3 regions of the Streptomyces sp. NPDC007971 genome follow, and region 3 is predicted to be linked to each of the others. Evidence: riboswitches for the same ligand, from Rfam matches in the RefSeq annotation. Region 3 holds a riboswitch; each other region holds the start of a gene.
The links. A riboswitch is a leader RNA that binds a small molecule or an ion and turns the genes downstream of it on or off. The one in region 3 is predicted to bind cobalamin.
Positions count from the first base shown of each region.

Region 1: another riboswitch for cobalamin. It lies ahead of metE (5-methyltetrahydropteroyltriglutamate--homocysteine S-methyltransferase); the one in region 3 lies ahead of ACFZCP_RS13175 (cobalamin biosynthesis protein).
Region 2: another riboswitch for cobalamin. It lies ahead of ACFZCP_RS18150 (prenyltransferase/squalene oxidase repeat-containing protein); the one in region 3 lies ahead of ACFZCP_RS13175 (cobalamin biosynthesis protein).

Region 1 covers NZ_JBIBJK010000014.1:254,723-259,428, reverse strand. The annotation lists gene aceB (malate synthase A) at 1-1,337, shown strand, start outside; gene ACFZCP_RS28845 (3-hydroxybutyryl-CoA dehydrogenase) at 1,334-2,203, shown strand; cobalamin riboswitch at 2,430-2,648, shown strand; partial or broken gene metE (5-methyltetrahydropteroyltriglutamate--homocysteine S-methyltransferase) at 2,802-4,706, shown strand, end outside.
Region 2 covers NZ_JBIBJK010000008.1:46,956-51,661, forward strand. The annotation lists gene ACFZCP_RS18140 (XRE family transcriptional regulator) at 1-516, opposite strand, end outside; gene ACFZCP_RS18145 (hypothetical protein) at 765-1,808, shown strand; cobalamin riboswitch at 2,138-2,264, shown strand; gene ACFZCP_RS18150 (prenyltransferase/squalene oxidase repeat-containing protein) at 2,378-3,601, shown strand; gene ACFZCP_RS18155 (SCO2322 family protein) at 3,598-4,260, shown strand.
Region 3 covers NZ_JBIBJK010000005.1:406,832-411,537, forward strand. The annotation lists gene ACFZCP_RS13170 (cobyric acid synthase) at 1-1,301, opposite strand, end outside; gene ACFZCP_RS13175 (cobalamin biosynthesis protein) at 1,298-2,242, opposite strand; cobalamin riboswitch at 2,344-2,486, opposite strand; gene ACFZCP_RS13180 (CU044_2847 family protein) at 2,691-3,044, shown strand; gene ACFZCP_RS13185 (hypothetical protein) at 3,240-3,467, opposite strand; gene ACFZCP_RS13190 (inorganic phosphate transporter) at 3,502-4,706, opposite strand, start outside.

The DNA of each region.
Region 1 (4,706 bases), on a different contig from region 3:
GCCTGACCGACCGCCGCGTGGAGATCACCGGGCCGCCGGACCGCCGTATGACGGTCAACGCCCTCAACTCCGGCGCCCGGGTGTGGATGGCCGACTTCGAGGACGCCACCGCGCCCACCTGGAACAACGTGATCGGCGGCCAGCTCAGCCTGCTCGACGCCACCCGGCGGCGCCTCGACTTCACCACCGCCGAGGGCAAGCGGTACCGGCTCGGCGAACAGCTCGCCACCGTCGTCGTACGCCCGCGCGGCTGGCATCTCGACGAGGAGCACCTGGAGTTCGGCGACGGGCCCGTGCCCGCCGCACTCGTCGACTTCGGCCTGTACTTCTTCCACTGCGCGCAGCGCCAGATCGACGCCGGCCGCGGCCCGTACTTCTACCTCCCGAAGCTGGAGAACCGCTACGAGGCCCGCCTGTGGAACGACGTCTTCGTCACCGCCCAGGAACTCCTCGGCATCCCCCACGGCACGATCCGCGCCACGGTCCTCATCGAGACGATCACCGCCGCGTTCGAGATGGAGGAGATCCTCTACGAGCTGCGCGAGCACAGCTCGGGCCTGAACGCGGGCCGCTGGGACTACCTGTTCAGCCTGATCAAGACCTTCGGGCACCGCACCGACTTCCTGCTTCCGGACCGCGCGAAGGTCACGATGACGGCCCCCTTCATGCGGGCCTGCACCGAACTGCTCGTACGCACCTGTCACCGGCGCGGCGCCCACGCCATCGGCGGCATGGCCGCGCACGTGCCGGGTGGGGACCCGGCCGCGCACGAGGCGGCCCTCGCCAAGGTGCGGCTGGACAAGGAGCGCGAGGCCGAGGACGGCTTCGACGGCTCCTGGGTCGCCCACCCCGGCCTGGTGCCCGTCTGCCGCGAGGTGTTCGACGGCGTCCTCGGCGAGCGGCCGCACCAGATCGACCGGACGCGGGGCGACGTGGAGGTGACGGCCGCGGACCTGCTGTCGGTGCGCCGGATCAGCGGGCCGCCCACGCCCGAGGGGGTGCGCACCAACATCGCGGTGGCGCTGCGCTACTTCGCCGCCTGGCTGCGCGGACAGGGCGCGGTCGCTCTGCACGGTCTCATGGAGGACGCGGCCACCGCCGAGATCGCCCGCGTGCAGATCTGGCAGTGGCTGCGGCACCGGGTGATCGACCGGGAGACGGTCCTTCGACTGCTCGACGACGAGATCGCCGCGCTCGGCGCCGAGTACCCGTGGGCGCCCGTCGACGAGGTGCGCGCCCTCTTCGAACGCACGGCGCTCGCGGGCGAGTTGCCGCTCTTCTTCACCCCCGACGCCTACACCGCCCACCTGGTGCGGCGCGCGGGGGCCCGGTCATGACCGGCGGGATCCGGCGCGTCGGGGTGGTCGGCGGCGGTCTGATGGGCGCCGGCATCGCCGAGGTGTGCGCGCGGGCCGGGCTGGACACGGTGGTCTGCGAGGCGGACGCCACGGCCGCCCGCGCGGCACGCGAGCGCGTGAGCGCCTCCCTGGAGCGAGCGGTCGGGCGGGGCGGGCTGGAGCCGGCCGCCGCGCAGGACGCCCTCGCCCGCCTCGCCTTCACCGGCGACCTGGAGGAGATGGCCGACCGGCAGCTCGTCATCGAGGCGGTCGTCGAGAACGCGGACGCCAAGACCGAGGTGTTCGCCGCCCTCGACAAGATCGTCGAGGACCCGGCGGCCGTCCTGGCGACCAACACCTCCTCCCTGCCCGTGATGCGCCTCGGCATGGCCACCGCCCGCGCCGACCGGGTCGTCGGGCTGCACTTCTTCAACCCGGTGCCGGTACTGCCGCTCGTGGAGGTCGTCGCCTCCCTGCACACCGCACCCGGGACCGTGACCGCCGTCGAGTCCTTCGTCACCGAGGTCCTCGGCAAGACGGTCGTCCACTCCCGGGACCGGGCCGGTTTCGTCGTCAACGCGCTGCTCGTCCCCTACCTGCTGGCGGCCGTCCGCATGGCGGAGTCCGGCTTCGCCACCGCCGCCGACATCGACACCGGCATGGAGCTGGGGTGCGCCCACCCGATGGGGCCGCTCCGGCTCGCGGACCTGATCGGGCTCGACACCGTCGCCTCGATCGCCGAGTCGCTCTACGACGAGTTCAGGGAACCCCTCTACGCCCCTCCCCCGCTGCTCCATCGGATGGTCGAGGCGGGGCTGCTCGGCCGCAAGACCGGGCGGGGGTTCCACGAGTACGGCCGGTCCTGAGCGGACCGGCTCGCCCGGGCTGAGGGGCCCGGTGCGGGGAACGGGCCGCGAGGCCCGGACGGCAGCGACCGGTCGAGGGATCCGGCTGCTGCTCACAGGGGAGGGGCGGGAAGCGCGTGTGCGGCGCTTCCCGCCCCGGCGCGTCGTCCGACGTTCGGATGGCGGCCCGTCTCGTGCCGCCATCCGAATGACGGACATCACCTCACGCTCGACCGCACCGCCCTCTAGGGTGGCCGGTGCAGCTGGTTCGCCCCGTCCGCCAGACGGGATGCGTCGCAAGAGGGAACCCGGTGGGAATCCGGGACTGCCCCGCAGCGGTGAGCGGGAACGACCGCCGTCATACGCACTGGGCCCGACAAGGGCCTGGGAAGCGACGGCCAGTAGGTGTCCTCCCCTGAGGACGTGCCCGCGAGTCCGAAGACCTGCCATCTGCCCGCGTACGGAACCGCTCGTGCGCGGACATCCCGGTGACCTCGAGGGCGGGTCGGCGCACACACCGAACGGACGGCCGTGGGCCGGTGCCGTCCGGTCCGTCGCCCCTTCGCGCTCTCGTCCCGTCCCCGGGATCTCAGGGATTCATCTCGCGAAGGAGATCTCCGTGACCACCAAGACCGCAGCCGCGGCAGCACGGGCCACCGTGTACGGCTACCCCCGCCAAGGACAGAACCGGGAACTGAAGAAGGCCGTCGAAGGCTACTGGAAGGGCCGCGTCACCGCCGACGCGCTGCTCGCCACCGCCACCGACCTGCGCCGCACCAACTGGCGCCGGCTGGCCGACGCCGGCATCGACGAAGTGCCGACCGGTGACTTCTCGTACTACGACCACGTGCTGGACACCACCGTCATGGTCGGCGCGATCCCCGGCCGCCACCGCGACGCCGTCGCCGCCGACCCGCTCGACGGGTACTTCGCCATGGCGCGCGGCACCCAGGACGTCGCGCCGCTGGAGCCCGCTTCGACCCGCTCACCCTGCTGGACCGTCTGCTGCCGGTGTACGCCGAGGTCCTCGCCGACCTGCGCGCGGCGGGCGCCGAGTGGGTGCAGCTCGACGAGCCCGCCCTGGTCCAGGACCGCACGCCGGCCGAACTGAACGCCGCCGCCCGCGCCTACCGCGACCTCGGCGCCCTGACCGGCCGGCCGAAGCTGCTGGTCGCCTCCTACTTCGACCGTCTCGGGGCGGCCCTGCCGGTGCTGGCCAAGGCACCGGTCGACGGACTCGCCCTGGACTTCACCGGGGCCGCCGCCGCCCATCTGGAGGACCTGGCCGCCGTCGGCGGGCTGCCCGGCAAGCGGCTGGTCGCCGGTGTCGTCAACGGGCGTAACATCTGGGTCGACGACCTGACGGCGTCGCTCGCCACGCTCGGCACCCTGCTGGGCCTGGCCGACCGGGTCGACGTGTCCGCCTCCTGCTCCCTGCTGCACGTGCCCCTCGACACGGCGGCCGAGCGGGACATCGATCCGCAGATCCTGCGCTGGCTCGCCTTCGCCCGGCAGAAGACGGCCGAGATCGCCGTCCTCGCCAAGGGCCTGGCCCACGGCGCCGACGCCATCGCCGCGGAACTCGCCGCGAACCGGGCCGACCTGGCCTCCCGCGCGAACTCCCCCGTCACCCGCGACCCGGCCGTCCGCGCCCGCACCGCCGCCGTCGCCCCGGACGACGCGCGCCGCTCCCCGTCCTACCCCGAGCGGGCCGCCGCCCAGCGCGCCCATCTGCGCCTCCCCCTGCTGCCCACCACGACCATCGGCTCCTTCCCGCAGACCGGCGAACTGCGCACCGCACGCGCCGACCTGAGGGCCAAACGGATCGGCACCGCCGGGTACGAGGAGCGCGTCAGGACGGAGATCCAGGAGGTGATCGCCTTCCAGGAGAAGGCCGGCCTGGACGTCCTGGTGCACGGCGAGGCCGAACGCAACGACATGGTCCAGTACTTCGCCGAACAGCTCACCGGCTACCTCGCCACCCAGCACGGATGGGTCCAGTCCTACGGCACGCGGTACGTCCGGCCGCCGATCCTGGCCGGCGACATCTCCCGCCCCGAGCCGATGACCGTGCGCTGGACGACGTACGCCCAGTCCCTGACCGGCCGCCCGGTCAAGGGCATGCTCACCGGACCGGTCACCATGCTCGCCTGGTCGTTCGTCCGCGACGACCAGCCGCTCGCCGACACCGCCCGCCAGGTCGCCCTCGCCCTGCGCGACGAGGTGAACGACCTGGAGGCGGCCGGGACCTCGGTGATCCAGGTGGACGAGCCCGCGCTGCGCGAGACCCTGCCGCTGCGGGCCGCCGACCGTCCCGCGTACCTGGCGTGGGCCACGGAGGCCTTCCGGCTGACCACCGCCGGCGTACGCCCGGACACCCAGATCCACACCCACATGTGCTACGCCGAGTTCGGCGACGTCGTCCAGGCCATCGACGACCTCGACGCCGACGTCATCAGCCTGGAGGCCGCCCGCTCCCACATGCAGGTCGCCCGTGAACTCGCCGCCCACGGCTACCCGCGCG
Region 2 (4,706 bases), on a different contig from region 3:
GGCGTTCATCTGCGGGGCGCGTGCGGCCAGCCGGACCAGTCCGCACTCGCGCAGCCGCAGCAGCGGGTCCGCCTCCGCCTCCAGGCTCTGCAGCACCGGCTGCAACGCCTCGTGCAGCGCCTCCGGTTCGTCCGCCGCGAAGAAGCCGGCCGGCAGACCGAAGAACCTGCGCAGCCGGTCGACGTGTTCGAGGCCCGGCATACCGCTCTTGCGCCACTCGCTCAGCCACTGCCTGCTGGTTCCCGCGATCCGGGCCAGTTCGTCGAGCGAGTACCGCTTGCCGTCGGGGCGCCGCCGGGTCTCCCGGATGAAGTCCAGCCGCTGCCGCACCCGCTGGGCGAGGCAGGCCTCGGGCGCGCGGCCTCCGGAGAGCAGTTCGACGACGACGCCGACGGGAATGCCGGTGCGATGGGAGAGGTCGGTCACGTCCAGGACCTCCGGCAGCCGGCCGGGGCGGCCGGTCAGCTCCCCGAGCCGCTCCAGCGCAGCGGCCAGCGGGGCATGGGTGTCACTCACCGAGGTCCCCCCTGGGCGTGTCGTCCGTTCGGTGGCTGGCTGACGCGAGGCTACCCGGTCACCCGTGCGCCGACCAGATGCGCCAACACCTCCTGCGGAATTAGGCAGTAATCGTTGACAGTTGACGGTGCGGTGGGTGAGGATCGAGACACAGAGAGCAAGATCGACCCGCCTCGGGTGCTGCCTATGGGGGAGCAGCATCCGGGGCGTTCCTCTGTCCGCACTCTCCCCGCGATGGCGAGGCGACCATGCCGCATCCCGTCCTTCTGCTCGGGGCCGTCCGGCGGGCCGCGTACGGCGAGTTCGCGCTGGCGCGGATCGCCGCGGCCCACCCGGTGGTCCTGGCCGGCGCCGCCCCGCCCGGCTGGGCGCTGCCCTATCTGGCCGGCCACATCGTGGCCGACCCGGGCCACGGGCCGGCCACGGCCGAGGCGGTCGCGCGGCACGCGGCCCGGTACGGGATATGCGGCGTGCTGACCTGGACCCGCGGCCACCTGCCCGCCGCGGCCCGGATCGCCGCCCGGCTGGGGCTGCCCCGCATCCCCGAGGAGACGGCCCGGGCCTGCGCCGATCCGGCCGCGTTACGGTCCCTGCTGGCCCGCCGCGCCATCGCGCCGGCCGGCCGGGACGACACCGAGGGACCGCTCGTCTCCGCCGAGACCGTCGTCCTCGACGACGAGGTCCGCATCGCCGCCCTCACCCGTACGACTCCGGGCCCGCCCCCCGCCCGGCAGCCGCTGCGTCACGTCGTGCACGCCCACGACGGGCTGCTGCACAACCCGTTCCTGCGGCACACGGTGGAGCGGACCGTGCGGGCGCTCGGTCTCGCGCACACCGTCGTGCACATCGGTCTGCGGCTCACCGCCCGCGGGCCCCGCGTCACCGACGTCGTCCCGCACCTGCCCGGTGATCTGATCCCGCTGCTGGTAGAGCGGGCCACCGGCGTCGATCTCGCACGGGCCGCCGCGGCCCTGGCCACCGGCGGGCTGCCGGCCGTGGCCCCGACCCGGCAGCGGGCCGCCGCGATCCAGTTCGCCTACCCGGCCGCGACCGGCCGGCTGACCCGGCTCGACCTGGATCCGGCCGTCGCGCACGAGCCGTCCGCCGAGCGCATGGTCCTCACCCGGCAGGCCGGCGACGAGGTCACGGCGGCCTGGCACGCCGGCCCGGCCGACCGGCTCGCCCACTGGGTGGCCGAGGGCGAGGACCCCCCGGAGTGCGCCCGCGCACTGCACCGGATGGCGAACTACCTGGACGTCGCCGTCGGCTCCCTGCGCCCCCAGGCGGCCTGAGCCGCGGACGAGCACGATCGGGCCGACGCCAGGGCAACATGGTCCGGCCGCCGTCAGGACGAGCGCCGTCCGGCCAACGCCGGGGCTCACATGGTCCGGGCGACGACGCCAGGACGAGCACGATCCGGGCGACGCCAGGACGAACGCCGTCCTGCCGACGCCAGGACGAGTGCATTTCGGCCGACGCCAGCACAAGCGCGGTCCGGCCGGCGCCAGGACGAGCATGATCCGGCCGACGCCCGGAGGGGTACGGTCCGCCGCAGTCGTCGTGGCCGTGACCCTGGTCACCGCCGCGCTGTGCCCACGACCACCCCTCGGCCCGCGCGCGGCTGCCGGTAAAGTGGCGGGGTCGTCATCACACTCGTACGGGGGGAAGCCGGTGCAATTCCGGCGCTGACCCGCAGCCGTAAGCCGTCTCGCACGGTGAGCCGGACCGCCTCGCACGGAACGTTGACCGGCTCACGTGCACGACGACCCGTCGCGCACGGCACCGTCGAGGTTTACGGAGCCGAGCCGCCCGGGGGTCCCCGTGCGCTGCCGGTTCCCCGCAGGAGAGGCAGTCGCCGACCATGAACGTCCGCCGCAGCGCCGCGGCTCTCGCCGCCATAGGCGTGCTGGCCGCCGCCGCACCCGCCATGGCCGCCGGCCCGTCCCCCTCCCCGAAGACGCCGATCCCGTCGGGGCTGTTCGGGAAGACCGACCCGACCTACGACGGGGTGTGGCGCCAGTCGTTCGCCCTGCTCGCACAGCACACGCTCGGCCAGCGTCCGGCCTCCTCCGCCGTCGACTGGCTGGTCGGCCAGCAGTGCGACGAAGGGGGCTTCCCCGCCTTCCGCGCGGACCCGGCCAAGCCCTGCCTGGGCAAGGGCGGCGCCCAGCCGGACATCGACAGCACCGCCGTGGCCGTCCAGGCCCTGCACGCGCTCGGCGGGCACGACAGCGAGGTCCACAAGGCCGTGACCTGGCTGAAGAGGACGCAGAACAAGGACGGTGGCTGGGGCTACGCACCGGGTCAGCCGACCGACGCCAACCACACCGCCGACGTCATCGGCGCCCTCACCGCGGCCGGTGAGAACGCCGACGGGCTGCGCCCCGAGGGCAAGAGCCCGCTCGATGCGCTGGCCACGCTGTCCATCCCCTGCTCCGCGGACGGCGGCGGCGCGTTCGCCTACCAGGCGGCCAAGAAGGGCAAGCCGGCCGCCAACGCGGACGCGTCCGCGGCCGGGGTGCTGGGCGCGCTCGGCAAGGGCTTCGTCGTCGAGCCCGGCAAGACCCGCGACAAGGCCCCCGCCTGCGCGGCCTCCGGCAAGCCCACCCCGGCACAGATGGCGGACAACGCCGCCGCGTACCTCGCCGGCGCCGTCGCCGGGACCGGCCATCTCATGTCCTCCCTGGCGGGTGCCAAGGACCAGCCCGACTACGGCAACACCGCGGACGCGGTCGTCGCGCTCGCCGCGACCGGTTCGACGCAGCAGGCGAAGAAGCCGTACGCCTGGCTGGAGAAGAACGCGGTGAAGTGGGCGCAGCAGACCAGCCCGGCCGCCTACGCCGAGCTGATCTTCGCCGCCCACGCGATGGGCGAGAACCCGCGCGACTTCGGCGGAACCGATCTGGTGCGGGCGCTCGACGCCACGGGGCCGGCACCGCAGGCCGCGAAGGCCGGGCACACCGAGGCGAAGCAGTCGAAGCACGAGACGGGCACGAAGGTCTGGTGGATCGTCGGTGTCGGTCTCGTCGCCGGCATCGGCATCGGCTTCCTGCTCAGCGGCCGCCGGAAGCGGCAGCAGCCGTGACCGCCGTCCGCCGTGCCACGGCCCTGCTCGTCGCCGCGCTCGTCCTCGTGGCCGGTGCCTGCGCCCAGGCGCAGGCCGCCGGATACCGCTACTGGTCCTTCTGGGAGCGGGACGGCGGCCGTTGGACGTACGCCACCGAGGGGCCCTCGACCGCCCGCCCCGACGACGGTGCGGTCCAGGGCTTCCGTTTCGCGGTGAGCGCGGATTCCGCGGACGCGAGCCGGCCGCGCGGCACGGCGGACTTCGCCACGATCTGCGCGGACACGCCCGCGAAGACGGGCACGAAGCGGGTGGCCCTGGTCATCGACTCCGGCACGGCGGCGGATGCGCCGTCCGGCGAGACGCCGCCCGCCCGCCGCACTGCCTGTGCGCGGGTCGCCCCCGACGCCACGACGGCCGAGGCCCTGGCCGCGGTGGCGGGTCCCCTGCGCTACGACTCGAACGCCCTGCTGTGCGCGATCGTCGGGTATCCGAAGAAGGGGTGCGGGGAGCAGGTGGCCGCCGGTGGCTCGCAGAAGTCGGCGACGCCGGAGACGCCGGGGAAGCAGCAGAAGGGGTCGGACGGCGGCCCTTCACTGGGGTTGCCGATCGGCGTGGCCGTGGTCGTGCTTCTGGGCGGTGCGGCGGTGTGGCAGGCGCGGCGGCGCGGGAATGTCTAGCGGTGTTCCTGCGGGGTGGCGCCTGAGTACGGGGCAGCGCCTGAGTACGGGGTGGCGCCTGGCTGCGGGCCGTCGGGTGGCTGCGGGTTGGCGGGGGCTGGTCGCGCAGTTCCACGCGCCCCTGGGGATTCACGCCACCCCCAGCGACAAACTCGGCCCCGCTACGAACCAGCACGCTCGTCCGCCGGCCGCGAATTCGCGAGGGCCGGTCGCGCACTTCCACGCGCCCCTGGGGAATCACGCCACCCCCAGCGACAAACTCGGCCCCGCTACGAACCAGCACGCTCGTCCGCCGGCCGCGAATTCGCGAGGGCCGGTCGCGCAGCTCCCCGCGCCCCTGGGGAATCACGCCACCTCCGGCGGCAGGCTCGTCATGGCTGCGGGCCGTCGCGTCGGGGCGGGTGCGGGTCATCGTGTCCGCCTGGTTGCGGGCAGTCGTGCCGCTG
Region 3 (4,706 bases):
CTGAAGCCGTCCGACTCCAGCGAGCCGTGCCAGTGGGTGCCCCAGGTCCGGCCGACCCGGCAGCCGTCCAGAAAGGCTTCACCGCCGGTGACCTCGGCCACCCCGTGATGGATCTCGTACCCCTCGACCGGCTCGCCGAGGGCCTCGCCGACGGGCCGTTCCAGGGTCTTCTCGCGGGCGAACCGCACCCGCACGGGCAGGACACCGAGCCCGGGGACCGCGCCGGCCCGCGACTCGACCTCGTCCTCGATGTGCTCGCCGAGGATCTGGAAGCCGCCGCAGATGCCGAGGACCGGGCGGCCCTCGCGGGCCCGCCGGACGAGCGCGTCCGCAAGCCCGCGCTCGCGCAGCCACTCCAGCGCCCGTACGGTCCCGCGCGTGCCCGGGACCACCACGAGGTCGGCGTCCGCCAGCTCCTCCGGCCGGTCCACGAACCGGACCACGACGCCCGGTTCGGCGGCCAGCGCGTCCACGTCCGTGAAGTTCGACATGAGCGGGATCGCGCAGACGGCGACCCGCAGGACGTCCTCGCCGACCGGGGGAGTCACGGCGGACTCGCGGACCGTGCCCCGCAGGGACACCCTCAGCCCGTCCTCCTCGTCGATCCCGAGCCCGTGCCGGAAGGGCAGGACGCCGTACGTGCGCCGCCCGGTGAGCCCGTGCAGCATGTCCAGGCCCGGCTCCAGCAGGGAGACGTCCCCGCGGAACTTGTTCACCAGGAACCCGGCGACCAGTTCCTGGTCCTCGGGCGAGAGCAGGGCGAGCGTGCCGAAGAACGAGGCGAAGACACCGCCGCGGTCGATGTCGCCGACGACGAGCACGGGCAGCCGCGCGCCCCGCGCGATCCCCATGTTCACGATGTCGGTCCGCCGCAGATTGATCTCCGCGGGCGAACCCGCCCCCTCACAGATCACCGCGTCATACGTGCCCCGCAACTCGGCCAGACAGTCCAGGACCGTGCCCAGCAACTGCTGCTGGCGCCCTCCGTGGTAGCCGCGTGCGCTCATCTCGCCCACCGGCCTGCCCAGCAGCACCACCTGGCTGCTGCGTTCACCACCGGGCTTGAGCAGCACGGGGTTCATCAGCGCGGTCGGCTCGACGCGGCAGGCCTGGGCCTGCATGGCCTGCGCCCGCCCGATCTCAGCGCCCTGGCGCGTCACGAACGAGTTGAGGGACATGTTCTGCGCCTTGAAGGGCGCGACCTTGACGCCCTGGCGCACCAGCCACCGGCAGATCCCTGCCGTCACGACGCTCTTTCCGGCGTCGGAGGTGGTGCCGGCCACGAGGAGACCGCCGTTCACTTCCCACGTCCCTTCACGAGTCGGCGCGCGGCGACGGTGACGCCGAGCGCGAGCAGGCCGACGCGGCGGGAGAGCCGTACGGCCCGGTCGACGTCGGTGACTTGGACGGCCCGCCCGGTGTCCCCGTTGAGGACGGGCCGGTGCTCGACGCGCCCGCCGTAGGAGAGCGTCCCGCCCAGGCGCACGCCGAGCGCGCCCGCGAACGAGGCTTCGACGGGCCCGGCGTTGGGGCTCGGGTGCCTGTGGGCGTCGGCCCGCCAGGCGTGCAGGGCGCCACGGGGATCGGGTCCGGCCACCGCGGCGAGTACGGCGGTCAGCCGCGCCCCGGGCCAGCCGGCGAGGTCGTCGAGGCGGGCCGAGGCCCAGCCGTAGCGCCGGAAGCGGGGCGACCTGTGACCCACCATCGCATCCAGGGTGTTGACGGCCCGGAACCCGAGCAGCCCCGGCACCCCGCCCACCGCGCCCCACACCAGCGCACCCACGACGGCGTCGGAGGTGTTCTCGGCGACGGACTCCACGACGGCCCGGGCGATCCCGTCGGCGTCGAGGGCCTGCGGATCCCGGCCGCACAGATGCGGCAGTCGCGCCCGCGCCGCCTCGACGTCCCCGGCCTCCAGGGCCCGGCCGATGGTCCGGGCCTCCCGGGCCAGCGAAGTACCCCCGACGACCGCCCAGGTGGCGGCGGCGGCCAGTGCGGCGGAGGCGACGGGACGGCGGCGGACGGCCCGTTCGGCTGCGGCGCCCACGGCGACGGCGCCGCCGGCGCAGACGGCGGTGTGCAGCGCGCCCCAGCCGCGGTGGTCGTGCCACAGCACCCGCTCCACGGCTGCGGCCGCACGTCCGAACGCGGCGACCGGATGCCCGCGGCGCGGATCGCCGAGGATCAGATCGCCGAGAAGGCCGGCGGCGGCGCCGTACGCGTATGAGCGATCGGCACCCATCGGCTCAGCCGACCGTGGGCTCGGAGGAGGTTCTGGTACTGGTCCTGGATGGGCGGCCGAGCATGGCGATATGTGTCCTCACTCAGGGTGTCCGCGCCCTGGTTCGACGAGACCGGCGGTGAGAGTTCCTGGCTCCCGGGATGTTCTTCCCCGGTGACAGTGGCGGGACCGCGCCGGATTCGCACCGGCTTCCTCTTCTGCCGCCGTACATGGCCTGGGCAGTCCACCACGCACCCGGAAGAGCCGTCAACTTGCCTTTGACCAGCAATGGTGGACTGTGCTGAGGCCCACATCGCCGACACGCGGGGAGGCGGCGGACGACCGGGGGGAGGTGAATTCCCCATCCCCGGGCGGCATTCGGGGCGCCTCCTTGTGCTCACGGTCCGTGAGGATCTGCAATAGCGCGTACGTGTCATACGGGATGAACGGACGCAGGAGGAGACACGCGGTGGCGCACGTGGGCGAGATGCTGCTGGACGACGGTCAGGTCGTCCTGCTGGAGGTGGCGGGCAAGGGGCGGCCTGCCGGAGTGCAGCGGGTCCCGGAAGGCGAGCCGGCGGAGACCCTTCAGCAGGCGCTCGCCCGGGTACGGCCGGCGCTGGGCGCGCTGGTGCACGAGGCCCGCGGGCTGACGAGACCGCCGGAGAAGGTCACGGTCGAGTTCGGCATCACCGTGAGTGCCGAGGCGGGGGTGGTCGTGGCGCAGGGGTCCACGGAGGCCCACTTCACGGTGACCATGCACTGGTCGGGCCAGGACGGTTCCGACATCCCCGGGCAACGCGGCAGCGAGGGCCGCCCCTGACGAACGGGCAACCGCCCTGCCCGGCACCCGCGAGGGGCCCCGGCAGGGCGGTGTCGGACCTTGCGCGGGCCAGGACTTGGCCGCGGGCCGGGACCCGGCCGGGTCCCCTACCGGGTGCCGCGGGTCGGGCTTCGGCGGCGCGGGCCAGGACTTGGCCGTGCCCCGGACTCGGTCACGCCTCGGCCCTGGTCGCGATCAGGCCTTGGCCACGATCAGATAGAACCCGTACGCCACCGCGGCCGCACAGGCCGCGAAGCACACGTAGGCACCCGTCACGGCCAGCGCCGCGGATCCGCCCTGCGCGGCGGCCTTCTCGCGCCGCGACAGGCCGTTGACACCGAGGGTGAACAGGGCCACCAGGCCCACCGCGAACACGAGGCTGACACCGAAGACGGAGCCGAGAGCCGCCCAGTCGATCTTCATGGGAATGCTTCCTTCAGTTACCGGGTGCTCGGGTTCAGACGGTGGCGGCCGGCGGCGTTGCCGGGGCCGGGTCGGTGGTGGCCGGAGCCGGGATCGTGGCCGTCAGGTCCTCGGTGACGACGCCCGCGGGGGGCGGGGTCACCGCGGCGATGGCGGTGGTCACCACGCCGGCAGGCTCGACGTCGCCGCCGACGACGTTGGTGTGGTCGACGACCTCGCGGCGGGAGAGCTTCCAGATCGCGGCGCTGGAGCCGACGAGGAACACGGCGACGACCGCGGTGCCCCAGTCACCCAGGTCCGTGACGGACTCGGCGCCGGCGCCGACCAGCGCGGCGGCCGGGAGGGTGAGCACCCAGGCGATGGCCATGCGGGTCGCGGTGGACCAGCGGACCACGCCGCCCTTGCGGCCCAGGCCCGCACCCATCACCGAGCCGGAGACGACATGGGTGGTGGAGAGGGAGAAGCCGAGGTGGGAGGAGGCCAGGATGGCCGTGGCCGCACTGGTCTGGGAGGCGAAGCCCTGGCGCGGCTCCAGGTCGGTCAGCCCCGTGCCCATGGTGCGGATGATGCGCCAGCCGCCGATGTAGGTGCCGAGTGCGATGGCGAGGCCGGCCGAGAGGATCACCCAGGTGGGAGGGTTCGAGCCGGGGGCGATCGCACCGCCCGCGATCAGCGCCAGCGTGATGATGCCCATCGTCTTCTGCGCGTCGTTGGTGCCGTGGGCCAGGGAGACCAGACCGGCGGAGGCGATCTGCCCGGCGCGGTAGCCCTTGCGGGTGGCCTCGCCCTCGGCGCCGCGCCCGATGCCGTAGGAGAACCGGGTGGCGAGCAGCGCCGCGACACCGGCCACGACCGGGGCGGCGACCGCCGGCAGCAGAACCTTGGTGACCAGGACGTCGCCGTGGACGGCGCCGAAGCCCGCGGAGGCGACGGTGGCGCCGATCAGGCCGCCCATCAGGGCGTGCGAGGAACTGGAGGGCAGGCCCACGAGCCAGGTCACCAGGTTCCAGAGGATCGCGCCGACCAGGGCGGCGAAGATGACCTCGGGACGGATGCCGTTCTCATCGACGAGACCCTTGGAGATCGTGTTGGCGACCTCCACGGAGAGGAAAGCGCCCACAAGGTTGAGGGCGGCGGACATGGCCACCGCGACCTTGGGCTTGAGTGCACCGGTCGAGATGGTCGTGGCCATCGCGTTGGCGGTGTCGTGGAAACCGTTCGTGAAATCGAACGCAAGTG